DNA from 3 places in the Streptomyces sp. NPDC096046 genome. Region 1 is predicted to be linked to each of the others. Evidence: predicted binding sites of a transcription regulator. Region 1 holds the regulator's gene; each other region holds the start of a gene.
The links. Region 1 encodes HrcA, which represses chaperone genes, less so after heat shock. Its sites were predicted from a motif close to TTNGCACTCNGNNNNNCNGAGTGCNAA; they were not measured.
Positions count from the first base shown of each region.

Region 2: groL (chaperonin GroEL) is a predicted target of HrcA. The motif match lies at 2,667-2,693, and genes of this name have one in related genera.
Region 3: groES (co-chaperone GroES) is a predicted target of HrcA. The motif match lies at 3,044-3,070, and genes of this name have one in related genera.

Region 1 is NZ_JBEOSZ010000019.1:82,743-88,223, reverse strand. Features, by position in the region: gene ABTX62_RS18735 (SpoIIE family protein phosphatase) at 1-180, shown strand, start outside; gene hemW (radical SAM family heme chaperone HemW) at 208-1,440, shown strand; gene ABTX62_RS18725 (DUF3097 domain-containing protein) at 1,799-2,602, opposite strand; gene ABTX62_RS18720 (MBL fold metallo-hydrolase) at 2,634-3,365, opposite strand; gene hrcA (heat-inducible transcriptional repressor HrcA) at 3,536-4,552, shown strand; gene dnaJ (molecular chaperone DnaJ) at 4,552-5,481, shown strand, end outside.
Region 2 is NZ_JBEOSZ010000013.1:10,463-15,943, forward strand. Features, by position in the region: gene ABTX62_RS14025 (NADH:flavin oxidoreductase) at 1-670, opposite strand, end outside; gene groL (chaperonin GroEL) at 882-2,504, opposite strand; gene ABTX62_RS14035 (cold-shock protein) at 2,896-3,099, opposite strand; gene ABTX62_RS14040 (MoaD/ThiS family protein) at 3,547-3,822, opposite strand; gene thrC (threonine synthase) at 3,942-5,228, opposite strand; SAM riboswitch class I at 5,244-5,399, opposite strand.
Region 3 is NZ_JBEOSZ010000024.1:38,395-43,875, reverse strand. Features, by position in the region: gene ABTX62_RS21580 (DEAD/DEAH box helicase) at 1-616, shown strand, start outside; gene groL (chaperonin GroEL) at 894-2,519, opposite strand; gene groES (co-chaperone GroES) at 2,636-2,944, opposite strand; gene ABTX62_RS21565 (polysaccharide deacetylase family protein) at 3,114-3,857, opposite strand; gene ABTX62_RS21560 (polysaccharide deacetylase family protein) at 3,854-4,792, opposite strand; gene ABTX62_RS21555 (THUMP-like domain-containing protein) at 4,912-5,481, shown strand, end outside.

The DNA.
Region 1 (5,481 bases):
ACCGAGCGTCGCTCGGGCTCCCGCCAGTTCGACGACGGGGACGGTCTCGCGGCGGCGCTGGCCGGCTGCGCCGGGCTGGACGCGGATCTGATAGCCGAGCGGATCAAGCGGCTGGTGCACGACTTCGGGGCGCGGCCCCCGGCGGACGATCTCGCGCTGCTGGTGCTCCAGGCGGACTGACCGCCCGGGTGCTGGACAATGGAGGGCATGCCTTCCGCACTCCCCGACGGCGAGCCCGTCCCCGACGACGGCGCGCTGCCCGCGTCCGCCCTCGCCGGGGCCGCCGATCGTCCGCTCGGGTTCTATCTGCACGTCCCGTACTGCGCGACCCGCTGCGGCTACTGCGACTTCAACACGTACACCGCGACCGAGCTGCGCGGCACCGGCGGCGTGCTGGCGTCCCGCGACAACTACGCCGAGACGCTGGCCGACGAGGTCCGGCTGGCGCGCAAGGTGCTGGGCGACGATCCGCGGCCGGTGCGGACGGTGTTCGTGGGCGGGGGGACGCCCACGCTGCTGGACGCCGGTGACCTCGTCCGGATGCTGAAGGCCGTCCGGGACGAGTTCGGGCTGGCGGCGGACGCCGAGATCACGACCGAGGCGAACCCGGAGTCGGTGGATCCCGCGTATCTGGCCGCCCTGCGCGAGGGCGGCTTCAACCGGATCTCCTTCGGGATGCAGAGCGCGCGGCAGCACGTGCTGAAGGTGCTGGACCGCACGCATACGCCGGGGCGGCCCGAGGCGTGTGTGGCGGAGGCCCGGGCGGCCGGGTTCGAGCACGTCAACCTCGACCTGATCTACGGCACCCCCGGCGAGTCCGACGACGACTGGCGGGCCTCGCTGGACGCGGTGCTGGGCGCCGGACCGGACCATGTCAGCGCGTACGCCCTGATCGTCGAGGAGGGCACGCAGCTGGCCCGCCGGATCCGCCGGGGCGAGGTGCCGATGACCGACGACGACGTCCACGCCGACCGGTATCTGATCGCGGACGAGGTCCTCTCCGGCGCCGGCTTCGCGTGGTACGAGGTGTCGAACTGGGCGACCTCCGAGGCCGGGCGCTGCCTGCACAACGAGCTGTACTGGCGCGGGGCCGACTGGTGGGGTGCCGGGCCCGGTGCGCACAGTCATGTGGGCGGGGTGCGGTGGTGGAACGTGAAGCATCCGGGGGCGTACGCGGCCGCGCTGGCTGCGGGGAGGTCGCCGGGGGCGGGGCGTGAGGTGCTCTCGCAGGAGGACCGGCGGGTCGAGCGGATCCTGCTGGAGCTCCGGCTGCGGGACGGGGCGCCGTTGTCGCTGCTGCGGGAGGAGGGGCTCGCGGCGTCTCGGCGGGCCCTGTCCGAAGGATTGCTCCAGGAGGGGCTGTATGCGCAGGGCCGTGCTGTGCTGACCTTGCGCGGGCGGTTGCTGGCGGACGGGGTGGTGCGCGATCTCGTGGACTGAGGTGCTCGGGGCCGGTGCTGCGGCCGGGCGGGTGCGCGGCCCGGCGTAGCGGGGTGCCTCCCCGGGGTCCCGGGGTCCCCGGATTCCCCGGCTTCCCGGGGTCCCCGGATTCCCCGGATTCCCCGGCTTCCCGGGGTCCCCGGATTCCCCGGATTCCCCGGATTCCCCGGATTCCCCGGCTTCCCGGGGCCCCCGGGCTCCCCGGACTCCCCGGGCTCCCCGGGGTCCCCGGCTCCCCGGCTCCCCGGGGTCCCCGGAATCCCCAGGGTCCGGGGAATCCCCGGGCTCCCCGAGCAGGGGCGCCCTCAGCGCCCACCTGGGCCGCCGCAGCGGCACGATGGCCCGCAGTCGAGCGCGGCTACGGCGCCGTGACGAAGTCGATCAGTTCCTCGACCCTGCCCAGCAGCTCCGGCTCCAGGTCCTTGTACGAGTGCACCCCCGACAGGATCCGCTGCCAGGCCGCCCCCGTGTTCTCCGGCCAGCCCAGGGCCCTGCACACGCCCGTCTTCCAGTCCTCGCCGCGGGGGACGCGGGGCCAGGCGCCGATGCCCAGGGACGACGGCTTCACCGCCTCCCAGACGTCGATGTACGGGTGGCCCACGACCAGGGCGTGGTCACTGGTGACGGACCGGGCGATGCGCCACTCCTTCGAGCCCGGGACCAGGTGGTCGACCAGGACGCCGAGGCGGGCGTCCGGCCCGGGGGCGAACTCGGAGACGATCGAGGGAAGGTCGTCGACGCCCTCCAGGTACTCCACGACCACGCCCTCGATGCGCAGGTCGTCGCCCCACACCCTCTCGACCAGCTCGGCGTCGTGGCGGCCCTCGACGTAGATGCGGCCGGCGCGGGCCACGCGGGCGCGCGCGCCGGGGACGGCGACCGACCCGGAGGCCGTGCGGGCGGGACGCGCGGGGCCGCCCGGGGCCGGGCGGACGAGGGTCACCACCCTGCCCTCCAGCAGGAAGCCGCGCGGCTCCAGGGGAAACACCCGGTGCTTGCCGAAGCGGTCCTCCAGCGTCACCGTGCCCGCCTCGCAGCGGATCACCGCACCGCAGAAGCCGGTCCCCGGCTCCTCCACGACCAGACCCGGCTCCGCCGCGACCTCTGGCACCGGCTTGGGCTTCTTCCACGGGGGAGTCAGATCGGCGGAGTACTGGCGCATTCGAATGACGATAGGAGAAGGCGAACGGCGATCACCGCGACACGCCGAAACGCGCCGCCAGCGCGTCGCGTTGCGCCCGCACGAACGCCGCGTCCACCACCGCTCCGTGACCGGGGACGTACAGCGCGTCCTCGCCGCCCAGGCCGAGCAGCCGGTCCAGGGCGGCCGGCCAGTGCGACGGCACGGCGTCCGGGCCCGCCTGCGGCTCACCCGACTCCTCGACCAGGTCGCCGCAGAACACCACCTCCGGATCTCCCGGCACCAGCACCGCCAGGTCGTACGCGGTGTGCCCGGGGCCGACGTTCGCCAGCAGGACCTGCCGGCCGCCGCCCAGATCGAGGGTCCACTCGCCGGAGACCAGATGGCCGGGCGGGGCCAGCCGCTCCGCCGCCTCCCCGGCCGTGTCAGCCGCCAGACCGTTGCGCACCGCGTCCGCGCGCAGGTCCTCCCGGTCCCGCACCCGCGTCAGCACCGCGTCCACGCCCACCGCGCCGAACACCTCGGTGTCCGTGAAGGCCGCCGCCCCGAAGACATGGTCGAAGTGGGGATGGGTCAGCGCGAGATGCGTCACACGGTGACCCGCGGCCGCCCCCGCCTGCGCCCGCACCTTCGCGCCCTCGGCGAGGCTCGACCCCGCGTCGATCACGAGGGCGGCGCCGTCGCCGACCACCAGCCCCGCCGTGCAGTCCCACACCGGCAGCCGGCACCGCCCCACCCCGGCGGCCACGCGCTCCCACCCGAGGTCTTCCCAAGTCACCGTCATACGGCGACGCTAGCGGTGCGCCTCGCCCGGGGCACGGCGCCGCACGACCAGCCTTGCCGGGGGTGTACCCCACCGCCGTACACTGGGCCGGGGAATGCTGGCACTCGCACGCGCAGAGTGCCAGGCCGGACCGGCAGGGCAGCAGACGGAGACATCTGGAGGTGTGCGCGATGCTCAGTGAACGCAGGCTTCAGGTGCTGCGCGCCATCGTCCAGGACTACGTCGGCACCGAGGAGCCGGTGGGCTCCAAGGCCCTCACCGAGCGGCACAGCCTCGGCGTCTCCCCGGCCACCGTCCGCAACGACATGGCGGCCCTGGAGGACGAGGGATACATCGCCCAGCCGCACACCAGCGCCGGGCGCATCCCCACCGACAAGGGCTACCGGCTGTTCGTCGACAAGCTCGCCGGCGTCAAGCCGATGACCGCGCCCGAGCGGCGCGCGATCCAGAACTTCCTCGAGGGTGCCGTCGACCTCGACGACGTCGTGGCGCGCACGGTACGGCTGCTCGCGCAGCTCACGCGCCAGGTCGCCGTGGTGCAGTACCCGTCGCTGACCCGCTCGACCGTGCGGCACGTGGAGTTGCTCTCCCTGGCGCCCGCCCGGGTGATGCTCGTGCTGATCACGGACACCGGGCGGGTCGAGCAGCGGGTGGTCGACTGCCCGGCGCCCTTCGGCGACGCCTCGCTCGCGGATCTGCGCGCGCGCCTCAACAGCCGGGTGGCGAACCGCCGTTTCGCGGATGTGCCCAGTCTGGTGGAGGATCTCCCGGAGGCGTTCGAGCACGAGGACCGGGGTACGGTCTCCACGGTGCTCTCCACACTCCTGGAGACGCTCGTCGAGGAGAACGAGGAGCGGCTGATGATCGGCGGCACCGCCAATCTGACCCGCTTCGGTCATGACTTCCCCCTCACGATCCGGCCGGTGCTGGAGGCGCTGGAGGAGCAGGTCGTGCTCCTGAAGCTGCTCGGCGAGGCGCAGGATCCGGGCGTGACCGTACGGATCGGTCACGAGAACGCCCACGAAGGACTCAACTCCACGTCCGTCGTGTCGGTCGGCTACGGTTCGGGCGGCGAGGCAGTCGCCAAGCTCGGCGTGGTCGGACCGACCCGCATGGACTACCCGGGAACGATGGGAGCGGTACGCGCAGTGGCACGGTACGTCGGACAGATCCTGGCGGAGTCGTAGTGGCCACGGACTACTACGCCGTACTCGGCGTGCGCCGCGACGCGTCGCAGGAAGAGATCAAGAAGGCCTTCCGGCGGCTCGCCCGCGAGCTGCATCCGGACGTCAACCCCGATCCGAAGACCCAGGAGCGGTTCAAGGAGATCAACGCCGCTTACGAGGTGCTGTCGGACCCGCAGAAGAAGCAGGTCTACGACCTCGGCGGCGACCCGCTCTCGCAGGCCGGCGGCGGCGCGGGCGGCTTCGGAGCCGGCGGCTTCGGGAACTTCTCGGACATCATGGACGCGTTCTTCGGCACGGCGTCGCAGCGCGGACCGCGCTCGCGTACCCGCCGCGGCCAGGACGCCATGATCCGTATCGAGGTCGAGCTCGACGAGGCCGCCTTCGGCACGACGAAGGACATCCAGGTCGACACGGCCGTCGTCTGCAACACCTGCAGCGGTGAGGGCGCGGCCCCGGGCACCTCCGCCCAGACGTGTGACATGTGCCGCGGCCGAGGTGAGGTCTCGCAGGTCACCCGCTCCTTCCTGGGCCAGGTCATGACCTCGCGCCCCTGCCCGCAGTGCCAGGGCTTCGGCACGGTCGTCCCGACGCCGTGCCCCGAGTGCGCGGGCGACGGCCGCGTCCGGTCCCGCCGCACGCTCACGGTCAAGATCCCGGCCGGTGTCGACAACGGCACGCGCATCCAGCTCGCCGGCGAGGGCGAGGTCGGCCCCGGCGGTGGCCCGGCCGGTGACCTCTACGTCGAGATCCACGAACTGCCCCACGCGCAGTTCCAGCGCCGCGGCGACGACCTGCACTGCACGGTGACGCTCCCGATGACTGCGGCCGCCCTCGGCACGAAGGTGCCGCTGGAGACGCTCGACGGCCTCGAAGAGGTCGACATCCGCCCGGGCACCCAGTCCGGCCAGTCGATCCCGCTGCACGGCCGG
Region 2 (5,481 bases), on a different contig from region 1:
CGGAGACGCTCGCGCGGACGGCCGCGACGATCTCCTCCGAGAGCTTGGCACGGGCGACCCGGTCGCCGCCGTAGGCGTCGGTGCGGCGGTTGGTGCCTTCCCAGAGGAACTGGTCGAGCAGGTAGCCGTGGGCGCCGTGGATCTCGACGCCGTCGAAGCCGATGCGCTCGGCGGCGGCCGCGGCCTCGGCGAACGCTCCGATGACGGCGTCGATGTCGGTCTGCGTCATGGCCTTGCCGGTGGGCTCCGTCGCGCCGATGCGCAGGCCGGAGGGGCCGACGGCCGGAGCGTCGGCGAACGGCGGCTCGCCCTGGTTGCGGACCATGCCGATGTGCCACAGCTGCGGCACGATCGTGCCGCCGGCGGCGTGCACCGCCTCGGCGACCTTCGCCCAGCCGGCGAGCTGCTCTTCGCCGTGGAACCGGGGCACGCGGTCGCTCTGCCCGGCCGACTCGTGGCCGACGTAGGTGCCCTCGGTGACGATCAGGCCGACTCCGGCGGCGGCGCGGCGCGCGTAGTACGAGACGACGTCCTCGCCGGGCACACCGCCCGGGGAGAACATGCGGGTCATCGGGGCCATCACGATCCGGTTCGGAACGGTCAGGCCGCCCAGCGATACGGGCCGGGACAGCATTGCGGCGGCGCGGGAAGCGGAGGCGGCGACAGTCATGTGGGGGGGGCTCCCTTTTGGATACCGAAGGGTATGTGCATACGCATAGGACTTACGTTTCAACCCCGCGGCCCGCCCCCACCATCCCGCACCGACTGTGATGCCGGTCACGCCCCGTCGTCCGGGCGCACCGGACACGCCCGAGGGCGGCACCTCCCGTCGAACAGGAGGTGCCGCCCTCGGTAAGGACGCCGATCAACCCTCAGGTCGATCAGAAGTCCATGTCACCGCCCGGCATGCCGCCGCCGGCGGGCGCGGCGGCCTTCTCCGGCTTGTCGGCGATGACGGCCTCGGTGGTGAGGAACAGCGCGGCGATGGAGGCGGCGTTCTGCAGAGCGGAGCGCGTCACCTTCGCCGGGTCGATGATGCCTTCGGCGATCATGTCGACGTAGTCACCGGTCGCGGCGTTCAGGCCGTGGCCGACCGGCAGGTTGCGCACCTTCTCGACGATGACGCCACCCTCGAGACCACCGTTGACGGCGATCTGCTTGAGCGGGGCCTCCAGGGCCAGCTTCACGGCGTTGGCGCCGGTCAGCTCGTCGCCCTCCAGGTCCAGCTTCTCGAAGACCGAGGAGGCCTGGAGCAGGGCGACGCCACCACCGGCGACGATGCCCTCCTCGACGGCCGCCTTGGCGTTGCGCACGGCGTCCTCGATGCGGTGCTTGCGCTCCTTGAGCTCCACCTCGGTGGCGGCACCGGCCTTGATGACCGCGACACCGCCGGCGAGCTTCGCCAGGCGCTCCTGCAGCTTCTCGCGGTCGTAGTCCGAGTCGCTGTTCTCGATCTCGGCGCGGATCTGGTTGACCCGGCCCTGGACCTGGTCGGCCGAGCCGGCACCGTCGACGATGGTGGTCTCGTCCTTGGTGATGACGACCTTGCGGGCCTTGCCCAGGAGGTCGATCGTGGCGTTCTCCAGCTTGAGGCCGACCTCCTCGGAGATCACCTCGCCACCGGTGAGGATGCCGATGTCCTGCAGCATCGCCTTGCGGCGGTCGCCGAAGCCCGGGGCCTTGACGGCGACGGACTTGAAGGTGCCGCGGATCTTGTTGACGACCAGGGTCGACAGGGCCTCGCCCTCGACGTCCTCGGCGATGATCAGCAGCGGCTTGCCCGACTGCATGACCTTCTCCAGGAGCGGGAGCAGGTCCTTGACGTTGGAGATCTTGGAGTTCGCGATCAGGATGTACGGGTCGTCGAGGACGGCCTCCATACGCTCCATGTCGGTGGCGAAGTACGCCGAGATGTAGCCCTTGTCGAAGCGCATACCCTCGGTGAGCTCCAGCTCCAGACCGAAGGTCTGGGACTCCTCGACGGTGATGACGCCTTCCTTGCCGACCTTGTCCATGGCCTCGGCGATGAGCTCGCCGATCTGGGTGTCGGCGGCGGAGATGGAGGCCGTGGAGGCGATCTGCTCCTTGGTCTCGACGTCCTTGGCCTGCTCCAGCAGGGCGGCGGAGACGGCCTCGACGGCCTTCTCGATACCGCGCTTGAGGGCCATCGGGTTGGCGCCGGCGGCTACGTTGCGCAGGCCCTCCTTGACCAGGGCCTGGGCGAGCACGGTCGCGGTGGTCGTACCGTCACCGGCGACGTCGTCCGTCTTCTTGGCGACTTCCTTGACCAGCTCGGCGCCGATCTTCTCGTACGGGTCCTCGAGCTCGATCTCCTTGGCGATGGACACACCATCGTTGGTGATCGTGGGCGCGCCCCACTTCTTCTCGAGGACGACGTTGCGGCCCTTGGGGCCGAGCGTCACCTTCACGGCGTCCGCGAGCTGGTTCATGCCGCGCTCGAGGCCGCGCCGCGCCTCCTCGTCGAACGCGATGATCTTGGCCATGTGAAGTGGTCCCTCCAGGACTGGGGGTGATTACTTCGGACCGCGCCCGCGCCCGCGACGGACGGCCCCCGACCGGTTGGTTCCTTGCCCCATCCGGTCCGTGGGCCTCACCGACCCGGTCCTTACGTTGTCACTCTCACCTTCAGAGTGCTAACGCAATGATTAGCACTCGACCCCCGAGAGTGCAAGGCGCGCTCGCGTAGTGAGTGCTCCTCGGGGGGTGGCGGTCGGGTGACGGGCGGGCGCGAGCGCCCCCCGGGCCGGGCAAGGGCGCCGGCCGCCCTCGAACACCGTCCGGCACCCCTTCGAACAGGCCGAAGGGCCCGCACCCCCGGGGGGTACGGGCCCTTCTGAGAAGACCGGTCGCTTGAGCGTTGGTCGTGGTGCGCGTTCAGGCAGAGACGCGAACCATGTCGGCCTGCGGTCCCTTCTGGCCCTGCGAGATCTCGAACTCGACCCGCTGGCCCTCTTCAAGGGTGCGGTAGCCGTCCATCTGAATCGCGCTGTAGTGGACGAAAACATCCGCACCACCGTCGACCGCGATGAAGCCGTACCCCTTCTCCGCGTTGAACCACTTGACGGTGCCCTGAGCCATGCCTAACTCCCCTATTACTGGCCCTTGCACAGATCCACACTTCGCGGATCCGGGTCAGACCTCACCCCCCACGGTTGGGGGCGTGCGCCGGAACGCGTCGACCGCGGCTGAATGTATCTGTCCAACTGCCGTCTGCAACAGGTCAATCGGACGAGAATTCTGGACGCACACGGTCCGGAATGTAGGGAGAATTCGCCCGAATTCAGGGCAAGTCGGGCTCCACAAAAGGAACAAAAGCCGCAAAAGATGCGCACACTTTGGCTACATCTTGTCGGGCTCGCGGCAGGAATTCAGGGTTCCGATCAGAGGATCTGGATCGCGTTCCCCAACTGTACCGCGCTCAATCACACAGAATTGCCCCCTCCGCTTCTCTCACGGAGGGGGCAATTCGATGAACTCACAGTGACGGCGGTTACCGAAGGTAATAAACGGGTCGGCCGACCGGTTTCAGCCGCCGGCGACGGCGGGAATGATCGACACCCCGGCGCCGTCGGGCGTCGCCGTCTCCAGCCCCTGTTCGAACCGCACGTCGTCGTCATTGACGTACACATTGACGAACCGGCGCAGCTTGCCCTGGTCGTCCAGCACCCGGGCGGCGATCCCGGTGTGGTTCTTCTCCAGATCGGCGATGACCTCGCCGAGATTCGCCCCCTCGGCGGCGACCTCGGCCTGACCGCCGGTGTAGGTGCGCAGGATGGTGGGGATGCGAACGGTGACGCTCATGACTTTCAAACCTCCGGATCGGGTGACGCACCTGCCCTTAGGGGCGCGGGGCTGTGTCGATATGCGGCTCCGCCGCGTGGGCGCGACCAGCCCCCACGGCCCGCAGCGAACAACGACGCTCAGACGAGCCCGGCCTCACGGAACGACTCGAGGTTGGGGCGAATGGTCGCCGTCAGACCCGTGCCCGCCACCGCGTCCAGCGTCTTGAGTCCATCGCCGGTGTTGAGCACGACAGTGGTCCTGGTGGGGTCGAGCAGCCCGTTCTCCAGCAGCTTCTTCGTCACACCCACCGTCACCCCACCGGCGGTCTCCGCGAAGATCCCCTCGGTCCGAGCCAGGATCTTGATCGCCTCGACGACCTGCTCGTCGTTCACGTCCTCCACCGCACCGCCCGTCCGCCGCGCGATGTCCAGCACATACGGCCCGTCCGCGGGATTGCCGATCGCCAGCGACTTGGCGATCGTGTCCGGCTTCTGCGGGCGCACCACGTCGTGCCCGGCCTTGAACGCCGTGGACACGGGCGAGCAGCCGAGCGCCTGCGCGCCGAAGATCTTGTACGGCTTGTCCTCGACCAGACCGAGCTTGATCAGCTCCTGGAGACCCTTGTCGATCTTCGTGAGCTGCGAGCCGGAGGCAATCGGCACCACGATCTGGTCCGGCAGCCGCCAGCCGAGCTGCTCGCAGATCTCGTACGCCAGGGTCTTGGAACCCTCCGCGTAGTACGGCCGGAGGTTGACGTTGACGAAGCCCCAGCCCTCCCCGGCCGGGTCGCCGATCAGCTCGGAGCAGAAGCGGTTCACGTCGTCGTAGTTGCCCTGGATGCCGACGAGCTCGCCGCCGTAGACCGCGGCCATGACGACCTTGCCCTGCTCCAGGTCGTGCGGGATGAACACGCAGGAGCGGAAACCGGCGCGGGCCGCCGCGGCACCCACCGCACCGGCGAGGTTGCCGGTGGAGGAGCAGGAGAGCGTGGTGAAGCCGAAGGCGCGGGCGGCCTCGATGGCCTGGGCGACGACGCGGTCCTTGAAGGAGTGCGTCGGGTTGCCCGAGTCGTCCTTGACGAACAGCTTGCCGGCGTCGACGCCCAGCTCGCGCGCGAGGTTGTCGGCCTTGACGAGCTTGGTCCAGCCCGGGTTGATGTTCGGCTTGTCCGCCACGTCGGCCGGGACCGGCAGCAGCGGGGCGTAACGCCAGATGTTCGCGGGGCCCGCTTCGATGCGCTTGCGGAGCTCCTCGGCGTCGTAGGACGAGAAGTCGTAGGCGATCTCCAGCGGACCGAAACACTCCTCGCACGCGAAGACCGGGCCGAGGGGGACGCGGTGACCGCACTCGCGGCAGCTGAGCGCCGCGGCGGGACCGAGGTCTACGGTGGAGTCAGTGGTGCTTGCGACAGTCTGCACAGCCATGTGAGGCGAGGCCCTTCCTCATCTTCCTCACGACGCGTTTCGCCGTGAGACGGATTTGGCACCTTCCCTAGCCGGGAGCCTCGCGATGTGGTCGCCAGTGACCTACGAGAACCGACTGGAGGGTTGCCGGGGCTTCATCGGGCCGTATCCCTCTGCCCCTCTGGATGAGCTGTATGTGGTTGTAGGCGGCGGGTGACCCCGGACATGCGATGGTCATCCGCGTTGTTCAAGACTGTAACCGACGACCAGGACA
Region 3 (5,481 bases), on a different contig from region 1:
GCTGGCGGGCCGCAGCTGGCTGGTGACGTACATCGACTGGCGGCGTAGACGCTGCTTCGTGGAACCCGTGGACGAGGGCGGACGCGCCAAGTGGAGCGGCTTCGGGGCGCAGCGCGTCCGGTCCTTCACCCTGGCCCGTGCCGCGCGTGACGTGCTGCTCGGCGGGGACCCGCCCGTGTCCCTGACGCGCAGGGCGGAGGCGCGGCTGGCGGCGGCCCGGGAGAAGTACCTGGAGGTGGTGCACCCGGCCGGCCCGGTCATCACCCGCCGGGGCGACGGCGACGTGCGCTGGTGGACCTGGGCCGGGCACCGGGCCAACGCGACCCTGGCCGCGTCGCTTCCGTCGGTCGCCCTGCGTCACCGGCTCCTCGACGACCGCTTCATCCGGCTGCGCGACGACGTCACCCCGCAGTCGTGGCGGACGGCGGTGGCGGATGCCGCCGCGGGCCTGACACTGCCGGACGTGGACCCGCACGCCGTGCGAGGCCTGAAGTTCGCGGAGGCACTGCCCGTGCGGCTCGCGGAGGCCACGCTCGCCGCACGGCTGGGGGATGCTGCCGGGTCACGTGCGGTGTTGGCGGAGCCGGTCCGATTCCTCCTGCGTTCGGACGGCTGAGGTTCAGCTCGTCCAGCGGTGTGGTCCGGCCGCCTCTGCGCAGCCGGTCCTCGGTGAGTTCCGCGGTGCGCGCCAGTGGGCTCCTGGACCGTTCCTCGTAGAGCGCCCGGCTCATCGCCACCCCCTTCTGCTCCGGTGTGTAGGAGGGCGCTGACCGGTGCGCCGGTTCCCCGACCGGCGGACGGCACGGCGAAGGCCCGGCAGCCCCGTCTCCGGGGTGCCGGGCCTTCGTTCGGGCTCGGGCGGGATGACGTCGTCAGCCCTCAGCCGTCATGCCTCAGTGGGAGTGGCCGTGGCTGTGACCGCCGGCGGCCGGCTCCTCCTCTTCCTTCTTCTCGACGACCAGGGTCTCGGTCGTGAGGAGGAGGGAGGCGATGGAGGCGGCGTTCTCCAGGGCGGAGCGGGTGACCTTGACCGGGTCGATGACGCCGGCCTTGACCAGGTCGCCGTACTCGCCGGTGGCGGCGTTGAAGCCCTGGCCCTTGTCGAGCTCGGCGACCTTGGAGGTGATGACGTAGCCCTCCAGGCCGGCGTTCTCGGCGATCCAGCGCAGCGGCTCGACGGCGGCCTTGCGGACGACCGCGACACCCGTGGCCTCGTCGCCGGTCTTGCCGAGGTTGCCCTCGAGGACCTTGACGGCGTGGACCAGCGCGGAGCCACCACCGGAGACGATGCCCTCCTCGACCGCGGCGCGGGTCGCGGAGATGGCGTCCTCCAGACGGTGCTTGCGCTCCTTGAGCTCGACCTCGGTGGCGGCACCCACACGGATGACGCACACGCCGCCGGCCAGCTTCGCGAGGCGCTCCTGAAGCTTCTCGCGGTCCCAGTCGGAGTCGGTGGACTCGATCTCGGCCTTGATCTGGGCGACGCGGCCCTGCACGTCGTCCTTGTTGCCGGCGCCGTCGACGACCGTGGTGTCGTCCTTGGTGACGGTGACGCGGCGGGCGGAGCCGAGCACGTCCAGGCCGACCTGGTCGAGCTTGAGGCCGACCTCCTCGGAGACGACCGTGGCGCCGGTGAGGACGGCCAGGTCCTGCAGCATCGCCTTGCGGCGGTCGCCGAAGCCGGGGGCCTTCACGGCGACGGCGTTGAACGTGCCGCGGATCTTGTTCACGACGAGCGTCGACAGGGCCTCGCCCTCGACGTCCTCGGCGATGATCAGCAGCGGCTTGGAGGCGTTGGACTGGATGACCTTCTCCAGCAGCGGCAGGAGGTCCGCGATGGCGGAGATCTTGCCCTGCGTGATGAGGATGTACGGGTCGTCCAGGACGGCTTCCATGCGCTCCTGGTCCGTCACGAAGTACGGCGACAGGTAGCCCTTGTCGAAGGCCATGCCCTCGGTGAAGTCCAGCTCCAGACCGAAGGTGTTGGACTCCTCGACGGTGATGACACCGTCCTTGCCGACCTTGTCCATCGCCTCGGCGATGAGCTCGCCGACCTGGCTGTCCTGGGCGGACAGGGCGGCGACGGCGGCGATGTCGGACTTCTCGTCGATCGGGCGGGCCGACGCGAGCAGTTCCTCGGAGACAGCGGCGACGGCGGCGTCGATGCCCTTCTTCAGGGCGGCCGGGGAGGCACCGGCGGCGACGTTCTTCAGGCCCTCGCGTACGAGCGCCTGGGCGAGCACGGTCGCGGTGGTCGTACCGTCACCCGCGATGTCGTTGGTCTTGGTCGCCACCTCCTTGACCAGCTGGGCACCGAGGTTCTCGTACGGGTCCTCGATCTCGACCTCGCGGGCGATCGTGACACCGTCGTTGGTGATGGTGGGAGCGCCGAACTTCTTGTCGATGACGACGTTGCGGCCCTTGGGGCCGATCGTCACCTTGACCGTGTCGGCAAGCTTGTTGACGCCGCGCTCGAGGGCGCGACGGGCGTCCTCGTCGAACTTCAGGATCTTCGCCATGGGAGCGTGAGCCCTCTTCCGGAATCTGGGGTGAACGACACTGCGCCCCGGGCGCCCGGCTTCTTATCGATCGCGGGGGCCAGGGGCGCAGTTCAAAGCAATGTGCTTGGGGTGAATTACTTCTCGACGATCGCGAGCACGTCGCGGGCCGAGAGGACGAGGTACTCCTCGCCGTTGTACTTCACCTCGGTGCCGCCGTACTTGCTGTAGAGCACGACGTCGCCGACGGAGACGTCGAGCGGAAGACGGTTACCGTCCTCGAAGCGGCCCGGGCCCACGGCCAGGACGACGCCCTCCTGGGGCTTCTCCTTAGCGGTGTCCGGGATGACCAGGCCAGAGGCGGTGGTCTGCTCGGCGTCGAGCGGCTGGACCACAATGCGGTCCTCGAGCGGCTTGATGGCAACCTTGGAGCTGGTGGTCGTCACGATCCGACCTCCCCCTTCGGAGATCTCACGGGGTTAACTGTCTGAGGTGGCGACCAGGTGGATCCGTCGTCGCGGGTGCCGGACCTGCCCGTCGCTGTGTTGGCACTCTCCTAGGGGGAGTGCCAGAGCCGAGACTATGACTGTGATTAGCACTCGGTCAAGCGGACTGCTAATTCGCCGCGGCGCGTCGGCCAGGTGTTCCCTCCAGGTAGTCCTCCAGCCGCCCCACCCGAAGCCCCCTCCGCTCGATCTCCCGCAACAGCCGCTCGGTCCGTTCCGTCAGGGTCGGGGAGGCCGTCTCGCCCGACGGCACCGAGACGATGTCGCCGGGTCGCAGCCCAAAGTGGCCGCGGGTGTAGGTCAGCTCGCCCTCGGCGTTCGCGGACGCCCGCCACAGGACGACCGCCGTGATGCCGCAGTCGGCCGCGGCGCGCAGGGTCGTCGTGTCGTAGGTGCCGTAGGGCGGGCGGAACAGGCGGGGGCTGATGCCGAAGCGGGAGCGCAGTTTGTGCTGCTGGCCGCAGATCTCGGCGCGCTGGCCGGCGTAGGGCAGGCCGCGCAGGGCGGGGTGGTCGAGCGTGTGGTTCTGGATGGACGCGCCGACCGCGCGCAGCCGGGCGAAGTGGCCGTAGCCGGGCCCCACGACGCTGTCCGTGAGGAACATGCTGACCGGGAGCCGCCGTTCACGCACGAGGCCGATGAAGCGGGGGTCGCGTTCGGCGCCGTCGTCGTAGGTGAGGAAGACGACCGGGTCGCGGGTGGCGACGTGGTCCACGACGGGCGGCAGCCGGCGGGTGCCGCTCACCGCACCCGGGTCCTGGGCCCGCCCGTCGGCGGTGCCCGGCCCCTGCCCCGCCCCGGCGCAGCCGGCCAGCACGACGGCGCACAGCAGCGCGGCGGCCGGCCGCCTCACAGGTAGTCCTCCAGCCGCCCGACCGCGTAGCCCTGGGCCGTGACCTTGTCGAGGAAACGGCGGACCATGTCGGTCATCGTGCCCTTCCACTGGTCGCGGCCCCGGAAGTGGGTGAGGACGATGTCGCCCGGGCGCAGCTTCCGGTCCGCCTCGCGGTACTCCCAGTGGTCGGCGAAGACCTCCTCGTTCCACAGGGGCGCGTAGGCGATGCCGCAGGCCTTGGCGGCGCGCAGGGTCGTCCGGTCGTAGCTGCCGAAGGGCGGACGGAAGAGGGCGGGCCGTTTGCCGAACCGCCGCTCCATGTAGCTCTGCATGCCGCAGATCTCGCGCTTCTGCGCGCGGTACGACATGCCCCGCAGGTCGGGGTGGTGCAGCGTGTGGTTGTTCAGGACCACGCCCCGCGACTGCATCCTCCGGAAGTAGCGGGGGTCGTCCTTGATGAGGTAGCCGCTGAGGAAGGCCGTGTACGGGACGTCCAGGTCGCTCATCATCCGCAGGAACGCCGGGTCCTTCTCGGCGCCGTCGTCGATGGTGAGGAAGACGACCTTGTCCCGGGTGGGGATCGTGGTGAAGACGGGCGGGAGGTCCAGCTCCCGGTGGCCGTCCACCTCGAAGCCCTTGCGGGTCCTGATCCCGGGCTTCGTCGTGGGAGGCGGCGGGGCGGCCAGGGGGACCTTGCGCAGGTTCCAGCGGTGTGCGGCGGCGACCCGGGCGGCGTGCGCGGCGCGCAGCCTGGTGGCGTAGGAGTCGAGCGCGCGGGCCGGGGGCGCGTCGAGGGGCTGCTGCCCGCCGGCCGGGGGGACCCGGTCGCTGCCGCCGCCCTCGGCGCAGCCGGAGGCGATGGCGGCGAGGACGAGCACGGCCAGGACGATCCGCGCACCGGCGGACGTCCGCCCCGATGCCCGGCTTTTGTCACTTTGTACGACTGCTCGCATGGTGCCGGATCCTCGCAGCCCTCTCCGGCCGATCCCGCCCCGACACCGCGGCCGGTGGCCCACCATCCACCGACTGGCCCACACGCCCCGCGGCCGCCGCCGTGGCCGACAATGATCCGGTGAACGACCTCGCTCCCCTCCTCAGCCCCGAAGGCCGCGCCCTCCTCGACGAGGTGCGGGACACCGACCCGGCGCGGGAGCTGGCCGTCGCGACCCGGCTGCGCCGCGAGCATCCCGCCGAGCTGGTGTCGGCGGCGCTGGGCCAGGCGCGGCTGCGGCAGCGGGCGGCGGTGAAGTTCGGGGCGCAGGACGCGGGCCGGATGTTCTTCACGCCGAACGGGGTCGAGCAGTCGACCCGGGCGAGCGTGGCGGCCTACCGGGCCCGGCGCATGGCCGAGCTGGGCGTCACCTCGGTCGCCGACCTGTGCTGCGGCATCGGCGGTGACGCGATCGCGCTGGCCCGCGCCGGGATCCGGGTGCTGGCCGTGGACCGGGACCCGCAGACGGCCGCGGCGGCCCGGGCCAACGCCGACGCGCTGGGACTGGCCGGCCTCATCGAGGTGCGCGAGGCGGACGTCACGGACGTGGACACGGCCCGTTTCGACGCCGTGTTCGTCGACCCCGCCCGGCGCGGCGGACGGGGCCGGATCTTCGACCCCGAGGCCTACTCACCGCCCCTGTCCTGGGCG